DNA from 2 places in the Polaromonas sp. P4_H1 genome. Region 2 is predicted to be linked to the other one. Evidence: riboswitches for the same ligand, from Rfam matches in the RefSeq annotation. Region 2 holds a riboswitch; the other holds the start of a gene.
The links. Region 2 has a riboswitch for S-adenosylhomocysteine ahead of metH (methionine synthase). Riboswitches for the same ligand answer to the same signal wherever they lie in the genome.
Positions count from the first base shown of each region.

Region 1: it holds a riboswitch for S-adenosylhomocysteine, as region 2 does, so the genes downstream of both, ahcY (adenosylhomocysteinase) here and metH (methionine synthase) in region 2, are expected to answer to the same signal.

Region 1 covers NZ_JBFUKG010000018.1:89,639-96,758, reverse strand. The annotation lists gene AC1DS5_RS20730 (HAD-IIB family hydrolase) at 25-840, opposite strand; S-adenosyl-L-homocysteine riboswitch at 906-978, shown strand; gene ahcY (adenosylhomocysteinase) at 1,082-2,512, shown strand; gene AC1DS5_RS20720 (TlyA family RNA methyltransferase) at 2,715-3,713, shown strand; gene metF (methylenetetrahydrofolate reductase [NAD(P)H]) at 3,723-4,556, shown strand; gene AC1DS5_RS20710 (septal ring lytic transglycosylase RlpA family protein) at 4,734-5,345, shown strand; gene AC1DS5_RS20705 (TetR/AcrR family transcriptional regulator) at 5,407-6,132, shown strand; gene AC1DS5_RS20700 (alpha/beta fold hydrolase) at 6,219-7,120, shown strand, end outside.
Region 2 covers NZ_JBFUKG010000019.1:90,138-97,257, forward strand. The annotation lists gene AC1DS5_RS21240 (Crp/Fnr family transcriptional regulator) at 1-198, opposite strand, end outside; gene AC1DS5_RS21245 (Crp/Fnr family transcriptional regulator) at 423-1,139, opposite strand; gene AC1DS5_RS21250 (glycine zipper 2TM domain-containing protein) at 1,606-2,430, opposite strand; gene metH (methionine synthase) at 2,675-5,494, opposite strand; S-adenosyl-L-homocysteine riboswitch at 5,512-5,604, opposite strand; gene AC1DS5_RS21260 (cyclic nucleotide-binding domain-containing protein) at 5,638-6,276, shown strand; gene AC1DS5_RS21265 (homocysteine S-methyltransferase family protein) at 6,572-7,120, opposite strand, start outside.

The DNA of each region.
Region 1 (7,120 bases), on a different contig from region 2:
CGTCCCCTGGAAGGGGAGGGGACGCTACACGAAGTGAGCGTCAGCAGGGGTGAGCAAAATCTTTACCACCTCGGCAAAGCCCGCGCCGCGCTCGCCCCGCGTCACATAGCGCGGCAGGTGCGCCAGCTGCGGCACAAAGCGCGCGATGTTGGCCACGCCCACGCTGTTGGCGAAAGTCTTGAACATCAGCTGGTCGTTGGTCGAATCGCCCACATAGACCCATTGACCCATCTCGGCGTCCAGGTCGCGCTGCCAGAGTTTACGAACAATCCAGCGCGCGCCTTCGAGCTTGTTGTGGCCGCCGTACCAGCCGTTGATGTGGATGCTGCTCACGGTGGCGTGCATGCCTTCGCTCTTCATCAGCGCCACCACGGCGGCGATCTGCGCGTCGCTGAGCTGCGCGAACTCGCTGTGGTCGATGGCAATGTCGGTTTCGCGGCCTGGCGAGTCGGTGGCGCGGTGGATGCCGGGCAGTTCCCGCTCAATGCGCGCCAGCACGGCCTGCATGCGGCTGAAGTTGGCTGCACGCGTGGCCGCATTCTGCTGGTAGATTTTTGAGAGCGGCCGCGGCGCGGCGTTTTGGGAATCCGGCAGCAGCGCCACTGCACCGTTTTCCGCCACGATGGCATCGACCGGCCAGCTTGCCGCGAAAGGCTCGCTCCAGCCCACGGGCCGTCCGGTGATCGCCACCACCTTGAACCCGGCGGCTTTCAATTCAGCCAAGCCCTCCAGCGCATCAAGGGTAATCGCGCCTTCGGTGGTCAGGGTGTCGTCGATGTCGGTGAAAAAGCCGGAGATCCGGCGGCGCTCGTCTGCGGGCCAGTTGTCGAGTTCTTGCATCGTGAAATTTTCGCATGCCGATTCCAGGCGCTGGTGCGGTGCGGCCGGCTTCGGTACAATGGCGGATTCCTGAGGAGCGTTGCAACCCACACCACGTGGACCAGGCTCAGGACTTCATTGCAACCACGCTCACCCGCAAGTGCTCTCTCAAGCCGGGTGAATGACTGAATTCCCCCACTGCTTCGAAAGCGCCTTGCCCGTGGCGATTTTGCCCAGTTGACGTTTGAATTTGGAGAACCGTATGAGCGCTGTCCTGAAACCTTCCACCGACTACACCATTGCCGATATCTCGCTTGCCGCCTGGGGCCGCAAGGAACTGAATATCGCGCAGACCGAAATGCCCGGCCTGATGGCCATCCGCGAAGAATTCGCCAAAGCCCAGCCTTTGAAGGGCGCGCGCATCACCGGTTCGCTGCACATGACCATCCAGACCGGCGTGCTGATCGAAACGCTGCAGGCTCTGGGCGCCGAAGTGCGCTGGGCTTCGTGCAACATCTTCTCGACGCAAGACCACGCCGCCGCCGCGATTGCCGCCGCCGGCACGCCGGTGTTCGCCATCAAGGGCGAAACCCTGGCCGACTACTGGGACTACACCCACAAGATCTTCGAATTCAACGGCGCCAAGGGCACGCCTGAAGAAGGCCCGAACATGATCCTGGACGACGGCGGCGACGCCACGCTCCTGATGCACCTGGGCACCAAGGCCGAAAAAGACGCCAGCCTGATCTCCAAGCCCACGAGCGAAGAAGAAATCTGCCTGTTCAACTCGATCAAGGCCAAGCTCGCGCAAGACCCGACCTGGTACAGCCGCCGCCTGAAAAACATCATCGGCGTGACCGAAGAAACCACCACCGGCGTGCTGCGCCTCAATGAAATGTCTGCCAAGGGCACGCTGGCCCTGCGCGCCATCAATGTCAACGATTCGGTCACCAAGTCCAAGTTCGACAACCTCTACGGTTGCCGCGAGTCGCTGGTCGACGCCATCAAGCGCGCCACCGACGTGATGGTGGCCGGCAAGGTGGCTTGCGTGGCCGGTTACGGCGACGTGGGCAAGGGCTCGGCCCAGGCCCTGCGTGCCCTGAGCGCCCAGGTCTGGGTGACCGAGATCGATCCCATCAACGCCCTGCAGGCCGCGATGGAAGGCTACAAGGTCGTGACCATGGAATACGCCGCCGACAAGGCCGACATTTTTGTGTCCGCCACCGGCAACAAGAACGTCATCACCTACGACCACATGGCCAAGATGAAAGACCAGGCCATCGTTTGCAACATCGGCCATTTCGACAACGAAATCGACGTCGCCTCGCTGGAGAAATGCACCTGGGAAGAGATCAAGCCGCAAGTCGACCACGTGATCTTCCCCGACGGCAAGCGCATCATCCTGCTCGCCAAGGGCCGCCTGGTGAACCTGGGCTGCGGCACCGGCCACCCCAGCTTCGTGATGTCGTCCAGCTTCGCCAACCAGACGATTGCGCAGATCGAGCTGTTCACCAAGCAGGCCGACTACGAAGTGGGCAAGGTCTATGTGCTGCCCAAGCACCTCGATGAAAAGGTCGCGCGCCTGCACCTGAAGAAAGTCGGCGCGATGCTGACCGAGTTGAGCGACGAGCAGGCGGCTTACATCGGCGTGTCGAAGGCCGGCCCGTACAAGGCCAACACCTACCGTTATTAAGCGACAGCATTACTCCCTCTCCCCCTGGGAGAGGGCAGGGGTGAGGGCTGGCGGCGCCAGTCGTCAAGAGAGTCTTTTTAAGGCCGCCGGCCCTCACCCCAACCCTCTCCCAAAGGGAGAGGGGGCAAGACAGGGCCCCTCTGGGCAAGACAAGGCCTCCGCCTGAATGTTTTCGGGCGTGGGGTTCATTCCATGGAGCTACATGCGCGCTGACTTATTCCTCGTCGAACACGGCTTTGCCACCACCCGCTCCCAGGCCCAGCGCCTGATTGCTTCGGGCGTGCAGTGGCGCGCGGAAGAAGATGGCGCGTGGAAAAAGGTTGCCAAAAACGGCGATGAAGTGCCAGACGGCGCCGAGCTGCAGGTGCTCGACAACACCGAGGCCAAATACATCTCGCGCGGCGGCCTGAAGCTTGAAGGGGCGCTGAAAAGCACCGGTGTTGATGTCACCGGCCTGCGCTGCCTGGACATCGGCCAGTCGACCGGCGGCTTTACCGACTGCCTGCTGCAGCACGGTGCGGCGCAGGTGGTGGGCGTGGACGTGGGCCATGGCCAGTTGCATGCCAGCATGCGCGCTGACCCGCGGGTCGTCTGCATCGAAGGCGTCAATGCCCGGTCCATGACGGCGATGGACCTGATCGCTGGTCCTGCCCATGAAGCGGAGGCTGATGAGGGCGAATGGGATGGTGATGAAGCGGGGCTGGACGCCGAGACCCCCGTCGAAGCGGACTTTGACTTCCTGACGGGTGACCTGTCCTTCATTTCGCTCACGCTGGTGCTCCCCGCCGTGGTGCGCCTGCTCAAGCCCGGCGGCGATGTGCTGATGCTGGTCAAGCCGCAGTTCGAGCTGCAGCCGGGCCAGATTGGCAAGGGCGGCATTGTGCGCGAAGCGGCGCTGTTTGAGTTCGTGGAAAAGCGCCTGCGCGATGCGTGCATTGCGCTGGGGCTGGACGTCAAGGCCTGGCTGGCTTCGCCGATTGACGGCGGTGACGGCAACCGCGAGTTTTTCATTCATGCGGTCAAGGGCCACGACAACGCCGGCGAGAGCCAGCCGCTGCCCGCGGCGCCGCAACGCAAGGCGCCCAAGCGCCTTCCGCGCGCTGCCTCGCGCGAACCGCATGAAGACCCGGAAGCCGCGCATGCGGGCCAGCCGGGACCGGCGCGCGGCAAGCGGCGCGACAAGAAAACCGACAACGATTGAGATCTTGCGATGAATCTTCCCATCAGTTTTGAATTCTTTCCTCCCAAGACGCCTGAGGGCGCAGACAAGCTGCGCGTGACCCGCCAGGCCCTGTATGCGCACAAGCCGGAGTTCTGTTCTGTGACCTTTGGCGCGGGCGGCTCCACGCAAGAGGGCACCTTCGGCACCGTCAAGGAAATCCTGGACGAAGGCGTGATCGCGGCCTGTCATTTCTCCTGCATTGGCGCGACCAAGGTCACGGTGCGCCAGCAGCTGGCGACCCTGCGGGCCATGGGCGTGAAGCACCTGGTCGCCCTGCGCGGTGACATGCCCAGCGGCTACGGCATCGGCGGCGAGTTTCATTACGCCAGCGACCTGGTGACTTTCATCCGTGAAGAAACCGGAGACGCTTTTCACCTTGAAGTGGCGGCTTACCCCGAGGTTCACCCGCAGGCCAAGTCGGCCGATGCCGACCTGCAGGCTTTTGCCACCAAGGTCAGGGCCGGCGCCAATTCGTCCATCACCCAGTACTTTTTCAACGCGGACGCCTACTTTCGTTTTGTGGACGATGTGCGCAAACTTGGCCTGGATGTGCCGGTGGTGCCCGGCATCATGCCCATCACCAGCTCCACGCAGCTCATGCGCTTTTCCGATGCCTGCGGCGCGGAAATCCCCCGCTGGATCCGCCTGCGGCTGCAGGGCTTCGGCGACGACACAGCGTCCATCAAGAGCTTTGGCCTCGACGTGGTCACCGAACTGTGCGACCAGCTCTGCACGGCTGGCGTGCCCGGCATTCATTTTTATACGATGAACCAGGCCGCTGCGACGACGGAGATCCTTCGGCGTTTGCAGTACAAGGCCTGATGGCTAGTGCAGTGTTGCATGCTTGATGGGACCAATAAAAGCGATGGATTTTGGGTCAGGGCAAGGCGCAAACCACAGCGATACCCGCAGGTATCGCGCGGATTTGTAACGCTGCCATGGCGCAAAAGACGCGGTTTTATGTTCCAGATAGCGTGCAACACTGCACTAGGTAAGCCTGTGCACCAGGGCGCTATCAGGGTCTGGATTGTTGCAAGCCTGCTGGCCGTGCTGGCGGGCTGTGCGACAGCCCCGCCAGGACGGCCGCCTGCGAGCGCTCCACCCGGCCCGGCCGCCAAGCCTGCCGTCACTGCTCCGACGGCACCGGCAGATCCGATGGGTGGTCCCGCGCCGGCCAACCCGTCCGTGGCGCCCGAGCCGGAGTTGCTGGCCGGCGAGGTACCCCGCGAACTCGAGCGCGGCCAGGCATCGTGGTACGGGCCGCGCTTTCATGGCCGGCGCACGGCCAGCGGTGAACGCTACGACATGCATGCGTTGACGGCAGCCCACAAGACCCTGCCCTTCGGCACGCTGGTGCGTGTGCGCAGCCTGGTGACGGGGCGCGAGGTCGAGGTGCGCATCAACGACCGCGGCCCCTTCGGCGCGGGCCGGGTCATCGACGTGAGCCGTGCCGCGGCCGAGGCCCTGGGCATGATGGGGCTGGGTGTGAAAGACGTGCTGCTGCTGGTGCCGGAATCCACGCCGATAGTCGAGGCGCCAGTGCCGGTGGTGACCAAAAAGCGCCGCGCGCGCAAGGTGCGCCAGGGCCGGTCAGCGGGCAACGCCCTGTAGCGGGGCTTTTGGGCTCCTGGCTGCCGCGTCCCGCAGCGCGCGAGTGCGCTACATTTTGAACATGACGAGCAAAGCAAAAGAAGCCAGACCCCGGCCCACGCGCAACGACGCGCAGCGCCAGTCCATCCTGGACGCGGCGTCCCTGCTGTTTATCGAAAAAGGTTTCGGCGGGACCAACATCAATGACATCGCGGACGCGGTCGGTGTCAGCCGAACGGCGCTTTATTACTACTTCCCCAGCAAGGAGTCGATGCTGGAAGCGCTGACCGAAGAAGTCACCGAAAAAGCCAGCCTGCTCGCCGCGAGTGTTTCGGAGCGCGATCTCCTGCCGCCGCGGGATGCGCTGCGGCAGCTGATCCTGCAGCATGCGGGCCTCATTCTTTCGCATCCGCTGCAGTTCCGGGTGGTGGAGCGCAGCGAGAGCAACCTGCCCGAGCCGCACCGGGCGGCGGCCGAGGCGGCCCGCCGCGCGGTGCTGGAGCACTTTGTGCGGGTGATCCAGCGCGGGATCGACGAAGGCCAGTTTCGCGACACCAACGCCCACATCGCCGCGTTTTCGATCATCGGCATGTGCAACTGGTGCGCCTGGTGGTTCGACGCCAAAGGCAATGTGCCGGCCAGCGGCGTGGCCGAGTCCATCGCCGACTTCAGCCTGCGTGCGCTGTTGCCCGACCACGCGCAACGCGCACGTGCAGGGTCGGTGGAAGAGGCGGTCAGCCAGATGCGCGATGCGCTGACCGCTTTCGACAACCACCTGAAAAAGAAGCCGTTCCGGCATTCGGGTTAACACTAACGTCAAATAATTGACGTTACTGTCAAATATCCCTATCATTGGTTCAAATCAATGACGGGGGCCGCGCTGCGGCTTGACAGATGACAGCAACCGATCCAGGCAAAACCGCGAGCACCGCGAACACCGCGTCACTGCCCGCCTCACAGGCGACCGCGGGATTTCTGAATACCGACTGGAACCCGTGCGATGTGCCGCAAGGCACGCGCACGACCAATGTGGTGTTGCGCACCGCCGATGGCGCCGCCACCAGCGGCTCGCTGTACCAGCCCGCCACGCCGAGCGACACCGTCGTGTGCGTCATGCACCCGCGGGAATTCATGGCCTGCCATTACCTCATCCCGGACATCGTCGGGGCGGGTTACGCCGCCTGGTCGCAGGCGCCGCGCTCGGTCGGTAACGACCTGCGGCTTGAGCACGAATTTGCATTGCACGACGTGGCCACCGGCCTGGCCTATCTCCGGTCGCGCGGCTTCAGGCGCATCGTGCTGCTGGGCAATTCGGGCGGTGCCGGCCTGTATGCCTTCTACGCGCAGCAGGCCGCACTGCCGGGCGAGGCGCGCATTGCCAAAACACCCGGCGGCAAGCCTACCCAGCTGGCAGAGCTGGACATGCCCGTGCCCGATGGCATGGTGTTCATCGGTCCGCACCCGGGGCAGGGCGCGCTGCTGATGAACTGCATTGACCCTTCGGTGGCCGACGAAAATGATGCGCTGTCGGTTGATGCCTCGCTCGACCCGCTCAATCCGGCGAACGGCTATGCCGGCCCGAAAGCCACGCGCTATTCACCGGAGTTTGTGGCGCGCTACCGGGCAGCCCAGCGTGACCGTGTCGCCCGCCTGGACGCCACGGCCCGCGCACTGATCGAGCGGCGCCTGGCGGCGCGCCGGCGCGTCAAGGCCGCGGTTGACGGCTCGGGTAAGGGCGCGGATAACGGCGCCAGTGCCGAAGACCGGCGGCTGGCGGGCCACACGCCCATCATCAA
Region 2 (7,120 bases):
TTCCACGCCGGGGCTGCCGTCAAGCAGCGCCACCAGCGAAATGAAGCCCTCGGTGGGAAAGTAGACATGGCGCGTTGGCGTGCCGGGCTCGCACAGCACTTCGGACAGCACCAGCTGGACGGGCTCGCAAATGGCCAGCAGCCGCACGCGGTCCTTGCGGGGAAGCCGCTCGATCAGATGGTTCTGGACGGTGGCCAAAATGGCTCTCCGGTGTGCTGCCGGCCCTCTCAGGTGTCGGGGGCGAGCATGGCGCGCTGCTGCGAGATGCAGTGTAGGTCGATGTACCGAGTATGCGCCACGCACCGCCGCGCCACTGTATGCCAGCGCACACACGGCGCGATGTGCCAGGGTGTGGCCACGGCCGAAGCGCCAGGCAGCCGGGGCCGGGCCGAAAGCCGGCACCCGCCCCAGACCTCAAGCCGTCAAGCCGCCAGCCGCTGGGGAAGCAGGCGGTCGTACTCCTTCTTGACCACCGCATAACACTCGCAGGTGCGCTGCTCCAGCCCCTGGCGGTCCAGCACGGAGATGCGGCCGCGCGCATAGCTGATCAGCCCGGCCTTTTGCAGCTTGAGCGCGCCCTCCGTCACGCCTTCGCGGCGCACGCCGAGCATGTTGGCGATCAACTCCTGCGTCATCACCAACTCGTTGCCCTGCAGGCGGTCCAGGCTCAGCAGCAGCCAGCGGCACAGCTGCTGGTCCAGCGAATGGTGGCGGTTGCACGCCGCGGTTTGCGCCATCTGCGTGATCAGCGCCTGGGTATAGCGCAGCATCAGGTGCAGCACCGGCGCTTTCTTAAACTCGTCCCTCATCAACTGCGCCTTCAGCCGAAAACCCTGGCCAGCGCTTTGCACCACCGCACGGCTGGGCGTGGACTCGCCGCCCATGAACAGCGAAATGCCGACGACGCCCTCGTTGCCCACGACGGCAATCTCGGCCGAGGCGCCGTTTTCCATCACATACAGCAAAGAGACGATGGCTGTCGTTGGAAAATACACGTGGCTCAATGTGCCGCCCGACTCGTACAGCACCTGGCCCAGCGGCATGTCGACAACTTCCAGTTGCGGCAGCCAGCGCTTCCACTCGGCATCTGGCAGGGCGGCGAGCAGCTGGTTCTTTTTGGGGTCGGGGGAAATGGCCATCACAAAACTCCGGGGCGGGGTCTGACTTCGAAAACCACCTCTGGCAGAGGTTTTGGTAGCGCCTTGGACTATATGCAGCCAGATCCCATGTTGTATGTTCGCTAGCGCACATACAAGTCGCCAATTTAACTTTATATGTTCGATAGCGAACATACAGGAGAAGAGATCGGACAGCCAGAAAAAAACGCTTTCCGCCCGGATTCGGGTTGCGCCTGGCTCAATCCAGGCATCGCCCCCAGAAATCAAGCTATTTTTGAGGGTAGTACTGCTAAAAATTGGCCTTGTCAACAGCCTGGCCGGACTGATGTGCTTGATGTCTGACGCCGTCCAGCGGACACAAAAAAAGCGCCAGGCGAAAGCTGATGGCAGCTTTCGCCTGGCGCGGGGGATGGCTTGCAGGTCTGTCAGATGGCCAGGATTGCCACCGATCTCGCCGTCATGCTGCTCAGGAACCTCTCGGGCTTGATCAACGCCCCTGGTACTCCGGGGAGAGTGCAGGCTGTGCGGCCACAGGCGCCGGGGGTGGCTTGGGGCCGTAGGTTGCGCCATCGCTGGTGCGCAGGGTTGCGCCTTCCACGGTCACACGGCTGCCAACTGCGGGCGCGTGCGCCACTTCCACGGTGCGGCGCGAACCGTCTTCCATGTGCACGCCGACCTGGTAGACCGTTTCCTTGCGTACCTGGCCTTCTATCGCATTGCCGGCAAAACCGCCGCCGACCGCGCCCAGGATGGTGGCGGCAGTCCGTCCGCCGCCATGGCCCACCTGGTTGCCCAGCACGGCACCCAGCACCCCACCAGCCACCGCGCCCACGCCGGGGCCGGCCGGCTTGGCGGAACGCACCACCGGCGTGACCGATTCAACGGAACCACACACCGCGCACACCGCTGGTGCCGCCGCCATAACGGGGGCCGGCGCGGCAGACGGCGCGGGCGAAACGCCCGAGTAGCTCGGCGCCTGTGCCGGCACAGGCCTGGGTTGGGGTTTGACCACTTTTTTGGCCGGTGCGGGCGCAGCAGCGGGCTTGGCGGGTGCAGCCGCCGGCTTTTCAATCAGGTCGTCGGCTGCATTGGCGGAAGCAGCAGGCCCGGCCAGCTGCGGCGCAGCCGGGGCCTGGGGTGTCGTCACGGCCGCCACACTGGCAGCAGGAGGCTGGGCACGCTGGTTGTACAGCATGGTGGCCCCCATGCCGAGCACCGCCACACCGAGTATGCCGATCGCAGCCCACAGGGGCTTGCTGCCAGACGAGGCCGGTTGCTGGCCGGGCTGGAGGTTATCGACGGAGGTGGTCATGGGATATCCCTTCTTTTGTTAAACAGATCCCGGGACGGCAGCAAGCTGCATGAACGCAAGCTGGTGCCCTTGTCGCCGCTCACTCATGAACGTCCGAGACAGCCTAAAGGTACACAGACCGCGCCAACGACACGTGTTTTTTTGTAAATGCAGGCAATGCGGCGGTAAACACACGGTAAACAGGAGGGTAGGAGCGCAGCCGGGAGCCGGCCGCCCTCGTGTCGTCCTGGCCGGCCCTGCCGCCTCACAAATTGGGGGCCAGCAAGCGTTGCAATTCTTCCGCTTTTGCACCGCGCCGCCGGGCCAGATCCTGCAGCTGGTCGTCGCCGATCTTGCCCACGTTGAAATAAGTGCTCTCGGGGTGGCTCAGGTAAAAGCCACTGACGCTGGCTGCCGGCGTCATGGCCAGGCTCTCGGTGAGAGCCATGCCCACCTCGCCCGCCTTGAGCAACGCAAACATATCGCCTTTGACGCTGTGGTCCGGGCAGGCCGGGTATCCGGGCGCCGGGCGGATGCCCTGGTATTTTTCGGCGATCAGCGCCTCCGCGCCCAGCGACTCGGCCGGCACATAGCCCCACAAATCCTTGCGCACGCGCTGGTGCATGGCCTCGGCAAATGCTTCTGCCAGCCGGTCAGCCAGCGCCTTGAGCATGATGGACGAGTAGTCATCATGGTCGTCAAGAAAGTATTTCTCCTTCTTCTCGGCGCCCAGGCCGGCGGTGACGGCAAAGAGGCCGATGTAGTCGGCAATTCGAGCGTCTTTCCGGCCCGAATCCGGGACAGCAGCTGCGCGAGCGGCCATCACATCAGGCGCGAGCACCTTGGGTGCGACAAAGTCGGCCAGGCAGCGGCTGGGCCGCATCACGCCGTCCACCGCGGTTTTCTCCGCCTGCTGGCGCAGGCCGTACCAGGTCATGGCCACCTCGCTGCGCGACTCATCGGTGTAAATCTCGATGTCGTCGCCCACGCTGTTGGCAGGATACAGGCCGATCACCCCACTGGCGGTGAGCCAGCGGCCCTCGATCAGGCGCTTGAGCATGCGTTGCGCGTCGGCATACACCCGCACCGCCTCGGTACCGACCACCTCGTCCTTCAGGATGGCCGGGAACGGGCCCGCCAGGTCCCAGGTCTGGAAAAACGGGCCCCAGTCGATGAACTGCGCAAGCTCGGCCAGGTCGAAGTTTTTGAAGACGCGCCGGCCGATGAACTTGGGCACGGGCGGCGTGTAGCTTGTCCAGTCGATGGGCGTTTTGTTGGCGCGGGCCTTGGCCAGCGGCCACATCGGTGTCTGCTTCTTGTTGGCGTGCTGGGTGCGCACCTTGTCGTAGTCCGCCCTCAGCTCATCAATGTATTTGGTGGCCTGGTCGGACAGCAGGCTTTGCGCCACGCTCACGCTGCGCGAGGCATCGGGCACATAGACCACCGGACCCTCGTAGTGGGGGGAAATCTTCACCGCCGTGTGCACCCGGCTGGTGGTGGCGCCGCCTATCAGCAGCGGGATTTTCTTGATGCGGAAATGGTCGTCCTTCTGCATCTCGCTTGCTACGTACTGCATCTCTTCCAGGCTGGGCGTGATCAGGCCGGACAGGCCCACGATGTCGGCGCCCTCGACCTTGGCGCGCGCCAGGATTTCGTGGCAGGGCACCATCACGCCCATGTTGACCACTTCGAAGTTGTTGCACTGCAGGACCACGGTCACGATGTTCTTGCCGATGTCGTGCACGTCGCCCTTGACGGTGGCGATGATGATTTTGCCCTTGGTCTTCACGTCGCCACCGGCGGCTTCCAGCAGCAGTTTTTCGGCTTCGATGTAAGGCAGCAGGTGCGCCACCGCCTGCTTCATCACCCGGGCGCTTTTGACCACCTGCGGCAGGAACATCTTGCCCTGGCCGAACAGGTCACCCACCACGTTCATGCCGTCCATCAGCGGGCCCTCGATGACATGCAGCGGCCGCCCGCCTTCGGCCTTGATGGCCTGCCACATTTCCTCGGTGTCTTCGGTGATGAACTCGTTCATGCCCAGCACCAGCGCGTGCGACAGGCGCTCGCGCACCGGCAGCGCGCGCCATTCGTTTTTCTTGCTGTCGTCCCTGGCGCCGCTTTTGGCGCTTTCCGCGACTTCGATGAGACGCTCACTGGGTGTGAGTTCAGGCTCACCCGGCTTGTAAACCGGCTGGCGGTTGAGGACCACGTCCTCGACGCGCTCGCGCAGCGTCGGCTCCAGGTCATCGTACACACCGACCATGCCGGCATTGACGATGCCCATGTCCATGCCGGCCTGGATCGCGTGGTACAAAAACACCGTGTGAATGGCTTCACGCACCGGGTCATTGCCGCGGAAGCTGAAACTCACGTTGGACACGCCGCCCGACACCTTGGCGCCCGGCAGGTTGGCCTTGATCCAGCGTGTGGCGTTGATGAAATCGACCGCGTAGTTGTTGTGCTCTTCAATGCCGGTGGCAATGGCAAAGATATTGGGGTCAAAGATGATGTCTTCGGGCGGAAAGCCGACCTCATCGACCAGCACGCGGTAGGCACGCTCGCAGATTTCAATCTTGCGCTGGTAGGTGTCGGCCTGGCCCTGCTCGTCAAATGCCATCACCACGGCGGCCGCGCCATAGCGCTTGAGCAGCTTGGCCTGGTGCTTGAAGGGCTCCAGCCCCTCCTTCATGGAAATCGAGTTGACGATGCCCTTGCCCTGGATGCAGCGCAGGCCGGCCTCGATCACGCTCCACTTGGAGCTGTCGATCATGATGGGCACGCGGGCAATGTCGGGTTCGCTGGCGATCAGGTTCAAAAAGCGCACCATGGCGGCCTGGCTGTCCAGCATGGCCTCGTCCATGTTGATGTCGATGATTTGCGCGCCGTTTTCCACTTGCTGGCGCGCCACGACCAGGGCCTGCTCGTACTCGCCATTCAAAATCATGCGGGCAAAAGCCTTGGAGCCGGTGACATTGGTACGCTCGCCGATGTTGACAAAGAGCGTGCCCTCCCCGATAGCCACAGGCTCCAGGCCGGACAGTTTCATGGGAGGAACAGCGATGGGATCTTGAATTTCGGACATGCACTCACCTTTTGGGCTCAAGGTGAGCGTCGTTACTGCGGCGCCTCGGGGGAGGCGCCGGTAACCCAAGCCTGACGAATGAATGCTTCGCTGCAACGCTCCTTGGGTTACCATTATTTTAAGGGCAGGCAGCAGCCGGCGCCATGCCTCACAATAAATCCGCAAAATCCATGTTTGAAACCCTGTTTGGCGACAAGAAAAAGGCGGCGACCGGTCCACCCGAGCTGATGCGGCCGGAAGAACGCATGCGTGCGGTTGAAGGCTCCAGCACGGCCGAACTGGCGGCCAGGCTGCTGATTGCGCCGACAGCACTGATGCAGCTCACGCCCGAAGAGGCGCTCACCGTGGTGAGCTACATGGTTCCGCAAAAAATTGCCGCGGGCACCACCTTCATCACCGAAGGGGACAAAAGCGAAACCGACTACATGCTGCTGGTGCTTGAAGGCGAGGTCACCGTGGAAAGCATCATGGTCAGCCGCCGCACGCCCGTCACCGTGTCGGTGCTGGGACCAGGCAGCCTGGTTGGCGAGATGGGGCTGGTCGATGGCCGGGCCCGGCTGGCGTCCTGCACGGCCAGCACCGACGTGCGGTGCGCGGTTTTGTCACGCGTCGCCCTCGAAGCACTCAGCACTGACCAGCCTCGCACGGCGGTCAAGCTGATGTTTGCGGTGTCGCTGCGGATTGCCGAGCGGCTGCGCGACGCCACCGAAAAACTCAAGAAATACAGCCAGCTCACGCAGGCCATGCAGCAGGAAATCGATCACCTGCTGCCGGACGACTGACGCGTTACGCGCAATAAAAAGCGAGGGGTCAGTTTCGTCGCCGGGCCGCCCCAAACAAGGCCAGCCCCCGACGGGCTGGAGCCTGCGGCTCCGAACCTGCTGGAGCAGGTTGGGACAGGCGACAGAGGCGAAGCGTCCCGCGAGCCTTGGCCGGCAAGGCGCGCTACACGCTGCGAGCGAACGTGGGGGCTCTTAATACCAGCGGGAGCCGCGGGACTGGCTTTGCCAGACCGCAGGCGCAGCGGCCCCCTCGGGGGGCAGCGCATTACACGAAGTGAAAAGCGTGGGGGCTTTATTAAGCCGCCTCGGGGTAGAAGAAGCGGGAAGCGACCGCCCGTGAAGGCAGGGGCGCCACCGCATTCGCAATGGCCTGGATATGCTCGGGCGTGGTGCCGCAGCAGCCGCCCACGATGTTGACCAGCCCCTCGTCGGCAAACTCGCGCAGCAGGCGCGAGGTCACGTCGGGCGTTTCGTCGAAGCCGGTGTCGCTCATGGGATTGGGCAGGCCGGCATTGGGGTAGCAGCTGATGAAGGTGTCGCCGGCCACGCGGGCCAGCTCCTGGATGTAGGGGCGCATCAGCGTGGCGCCCAGCGCGCAATTGAGACCAATGGCCAGCGGCCGGGCATGGCGCACGCTGTGCCAGAAGGCGGTCACGGTCTGGCCGCTCAGGATGCGGCCCGAGGCGTCCGTGACGGTGCCGCTGATGATGAGGGGCAGGCACTCGCCGGAATTGTCGAAATACTCGTCGATCGCAAACAGCGCCGCCTTGGCGTTGAGTGTGTCAAATATGGTTTCGACCAGCAGCACATCGCTGCCGCCCTTGACCAGCGCTTCGGTCTGCTC